Regions from separate parts of the Brevibacterium sp. CSND-B09 genome, predicted to be linked through region 1. Evidence: predicted binding sites of a transcription regulator. Region 1 holds the regulator's gene; the other holds the start of a gene.
The links. Region 1 encodes LexA, which represses DNA repair genes until DNA is damaged. Its sites were predicted from a motif close to TCGAACANNTGTTCGA; they were not measured.
Positions count from the first base shown of each region.

Region 2: the regulator LexA is predicted to act here: its motif matches at 1,154-1,169, upstream of ACU4IU_RS16540 (HNH endonuclease signature motif containing protein).

Region 1 covers NZ_JBREGI010000001.1:3,518,809-3,521,209, forward strand. Annotated here, with positions in the region: gene ACU4IU_RS15765 (ATP-dependent DNA helicase) at 1-720, shown strand, start outside; gene lexA (transcriptional repressor LexA) at 787-1,542, opposite strand; gene ACU4IU_RS15775 (LysM peptidoglycan-binding domain-containing protein) at 1,777-2,115, shown strand; gene ACU4IU_RS15780 (histidinol-phosphate transaminase) at 2,254-2,401, shown strand, end outside.
Region 2 covers NZ_JBREGI010000001.1:3,697,116-3,699,516, forward strand. Annotated here, with positions in the region: gene ACU4IU_RS16540 (HNH endonuclease signature motif containing protein) at 1-1,046, opposite strand, end outside; gene ACU4IU_RS16545 (MATE family efflux transporter) at 1,371-2,401, shown strand, end outside.

The DNA.
Region 1 (2,401 bases):
GACGCGGTGGCCGCCTCGTTGGGACTCTTCGGACCCGACGCCCCGAAATGGGACAGCCTCGATGTCGGATCACCCTTCGACTACGGCAAACAGGGAATCCTCTATGTCGCCTCCCACCTGCCCAAGCCCGGACGCAGCGGACTGAGCGAGGAAGCGCTGACCGAACTCGAGGAACTCGTCGAATCCTCGAACGGCGGGGCACTGGGCCTGTTCTCTTCCCGGGCGGCCGCAAACGCGGCGGCCGAACACCTGCGGAAGAAGTTCGATTTCCCGATCCTGCTCCAAGGCGATGACGGCCTGCCGGCGCTGGTCTCTCAGTTCACGGCCGACGACCAGACCTGCCTGTTCGGAACCATGTCACTGTGGCAGGGGGTCGATGTGCCGGGACGGACGAACCGTCTGGTCATCATCGATCGTCTGCCGTTCCCACGTCCGGACGACCCGCTCATGCAGGCGCGGGCACGCGATGCCGACCAGCGGGGCGTCAACGGATTCATGGCGGTGTCGGCCACGCATGCCGCCCTGCGTCTGGCTCAGGGCGCCGGACGCCTCATCCGGTCGACCAAGGACAGGGGAGTGGTGGCCGTGCTCGACTCGCGGCTGCGCTCGGCCCGGTATGCCGGGTTCCTCGTCAATTCGATGCCGAGGATGTGGCCGACGACGAACTCCGGTCTCGTTCGCAAGAGCCTGGCGAGGCTGGCCGAAACCGACGAAGGATGACGCAAAGGCCCGCGACCGAATCGGTCGCGGGCCTTTGCGGTCAGATTGCGGAGAGCCGACGGAACATCAGAGGCGGCGGATGACGGCGACGACGAGACCCATGATCTGCGCGTAGGTACCGTCGATGGGTTCGTAGTTCTCGTTCTGCGGCATCAGCCACTGCTGACCGGCCTTGCGCTTGAGCGTCTTCACCGTGGCCTCGCCGTCGAGGAGGGCGGCGACGATCTGACCGTTGTCAGCGGTGTGCTGCTTGCGCACGACCACCCAGTCGTCGTGGCAGATGGCGGCTTCGATCATCGAATCGCCGACGACCTTGAGCAGGAACATCTCACCGGAGCCGACGACCTGGGTCGGCAGGGAGAAGACATCGTCGACTTCCTGTTCGGCCAGGATCGGCCCACCGGCGGCGATGCGTCCGACGACCGGCACCTGCACGGTGTTGTTGGCCAGCTCCTCGTACTTCGCGCGTTCGGCCTCTTCCTCTTCGAACGGATTGACCACTTCGATGGCACGCGGGCGCTTCGGGTCGCGGCGGACATAGCCGAGGCGTTCGAGCTGGGAGAGCTGGTGGGCGACGCTGGAGAGGGAGGCCAGCCCGGCGGCCTTGCCGATCTCGCGCATGCTCGGCGGGTAGCCGTTGGTCACGACCGCGCGTTCGATGGTTTCGAGCACGAGACGCTGACGGGGAGTGAGGCGGAAATCGCCCTCACCGGATGACCCCTCAGGGATCTGGACGACGTCGTCATCGGTGCGAGCGGCAGCGATCTCGCTGGCAACATCTTCGTTGCGAGGCCTGCCTCTGCCTCGTTTGTTCTGAACCATTGCTCGTTCCCCTTCGTTCTATTCCCTGCCGCTGAACGCCGTGATCTCCGCTTCGGAAATTCTCGTGTCAGTGCCGACTGAGATGGTTCTGACAGATCAATCAACAACGCTGGTTCCCTCTCATTGTCGCATAGATGTTCGAGTTGGACTGGACATTTGTTCGATTGGCATGTTGAATAGAACAGACGTTCTACCGATTACTGGTGGAATCGTACGAATGAAAGAGGTAATGCGATGTCTGCACAGAACACCGAGCTGCACCTGACCCCTCGTGGACGCCAGGCTGTGCGCCTTCTCCGGACCCTGCTCGTCGCTCTCGTCGTCATCGGCGGGGCGGTCCTCCTCGCCACCCAGTCGTTCTCGGCAGCTGCCGTCGCCGAATCGGAGACGGAGAGCATCGGCATCGACGCCGAGGCAGTCGTCGTCGGTGAGGGCGAATCGCTGTGGACCGTGGCTTCGAATCTCGGCATCGACCGCGACACCCGCGATGTCGTTGCCGATATCGTCGAGATCAACCACCTGGACACCCCGACGGTTCACCCCGGACAGACCCTCGACGTCCCCGTCCGCTGAGGCCGGACCCTGCTCGACCGGCAGGGCGCCGGCCCGACTGACAGCGCGCTGACCCGTTCGATCGGGTGAGCCGACCGGCGTATCTCGATGCCCGACCCGCCGCCCGGGCGGCGGGGGCCTCTCGGTAGAATGATCGCCGTGGGAAACATCGACTCTCTGCCAGTGCGTTCAGACCTCGTCGGCCTCAAGCCGTACGGGGCGCCGCACCTCAATGTGCCGGTCCAGCTCAACGTCAACGAGAACGCCTATCCGCTTCCGGATGTCGTAGTCGACAGCATGCGCGCAG
Region 2 (2,401 bases), 180 kb from region 1:
AAGTCAACTCGGCGACGCAGCGAAACACTCTTCAACGTATCCTCACTCGGTTGAAGCACTGCAATGTGCAGGGCGAGCGAGCGCTTGAAAGTTTCGATCGTGATGTCGGCGCGCCTGTGCGCCAGGTAGTCGTCCATCGCAGGCAAGTGCTTGAAGTGCAGGTCGCGGCATGCACGAGTCACACAGTCGACATGTTCGATCGTGAAGTCTCCAGCCAGGCAGCGCTTGAGGAACCGCGGAAGACCATGCGCCAGCGTCATCGACGAGGTCATGTGTTGAAGCGACTTGCTCGTGGTCGTGCCGAGGAGACTTGAGTACACGCCTGCCTCGGTCGGCTCGATGCTGCCGCGCAGCCATGTGAAGAAAGTCAGTTCCGGGTCAAAACCGGGAAAGTCAGGCAGCAGTGCGGGGTCGGACAAGAGCTCTTCGGCCAACTTCCGGACTCGGCGGAGGCGGCGACCGGCGGCGCGGTCCTTCTTCGGACCGGCGCTGACGCCGATTTTCGTTCCAGATTCCGCTTCGACCTGAGCCGCAGCCTGGGTCCATGCCAGATTCTCTCTGTTGGTCCAGGTCCTGCGAGTGGAAAAGAGATCCTCGGAGGGAATGTCGACGGCGCAGATCTTCTGGTCGATGGCTTCGTCGCTGATGCCTTGGCTCGTGACGGGACTGCTGTCGGCTGCTTCGGTCTGAGCCTTTCTCTCGTGGCGAGCGGCAATTGTGCTGCGTGATTCTGGAGAGGAGTAACGGGTCGACGTCTCCGTGAACGACGCGAACTCGTAGACCGCGTCGAGCTGACCGTCCTTGAGTCCGAGAGCGTAGGCGACGTCCTGCGCCACGACATGACTGGTGGCGATCAGGGAATTGACCTGCGCGAGGCTGCTCCGCGTATAGGCATCCAGCAGGTCGACGAGTTCGTAATCCTCGGCGACCTCCACGCGAAGTCCATGAGCGCGGCGGAACTGGGACAGAGTTCGGCCGTCCGCCTCCCCAGGGGGAGCGGCGGGCAGGCCGAATACCCGTCCGTCGCTGTCTCCGATGTTCTTCATCGGCTTCTCACCTCTCCACGCCTCTGTGGAAGTCAGTCGTCAGGGAAGTCGCCTGTCTCAATTATATGATCTGTCGCCATCGATGAATGTCACAATCCGATTACAAATAGAACAACCAATCTATTAGGATTGTGAAAAACTAATTCGCTCTCAAAGTAATCAAGACTGATCTGTTTGTCCCCTGACTCTACAGTTCGGCACTGACACGACATTGCGATCGGGCTTGAACCCACAACTGCTCTGCAGTGATCGATCGCGACGGACTCACCGCACCGCCGGTTCGCGACAGGCTCACCGCACCACCGGTTCGCTAGAATCGGGGACGTGGCAGCGATCGACAAAGATATTCTCCGTTTGGCCCTTCCCACACTCGGAGCCCTGATCGCCGAACCCATTTTCCTGCTTACGGACACGGCCATGGTCGGCCACCTCGGTGCCGGTGCCCTGGGATCGCTGGCGATCGCCTCGACGATCCTGCAGACGGTGCTCGGCCTGATGATCTTCCTTGCCTATGCCACGACGCCGCGGGTGGCGAAGCGAATGGGATCGGGGGACCGGCCTGGCGCAATCACGGCCGGATTCGACGGAATCTGGCTGGCACTGGGAACCTCCGTCCTGCTCATCATCATCGGGCTGCCCCTGCTGAATACAGCGATCGAGGCCTTCGACCCGGATCCGATCATCACCGCGGGCGCGCACTCCTACCTTGCGATCTCATGGTGGGGGCTGCCATTCATGCTCATGGTCATCGCGGCCACCGGACTGCTGCGCGGACTTCAGGACACGAAGACCCCGCTGCTCGTCGCGGCCGCCGGCTGCATCGCCAATATCGGCCTCAACGCCATCTTCATCTACGGCCTCGACATGGGAGTCGCGGGATCGGCGATGGGCACGGTCATCGCGCAGGCCGGAATGTGCACGGTCTACCTCACCATCTCCATCCGCGCGGCCCGTCGCCTCCACGCCAGCATCCGCCCTGACTGGACAGGCGTGTTCACCTCGGCGAAGACCTCCGGATGGCTGTTGGTGCGCAACGCCTCGCTGCGTGCTGCCCTCATCCTCCTAGTCTTCCTGGCCACGGCGATGGGCACGACGGACCTCGCCGCTATCCAGGTCGCTCAGAGCATCTTCTTCGCTCTCGCTCTCGCCCTCGATTCCTTGGCCATCGCGGGCCAGGCGATGATCGGCCTCGAGCTGGGGGCGAAGAACACCGAGGCGGTCGCCGCGATCAACCGCCGACTGTGCCTGTGGGGGATCGTCTTCGGCATCGTCGTCGGCGTCGTCCTGTTCGCGGGCTCCGGAATCATCCCCCGCGCCTTCGCCTCCGACCCGGCGGTGGTCTCGGCCCTGGCCGC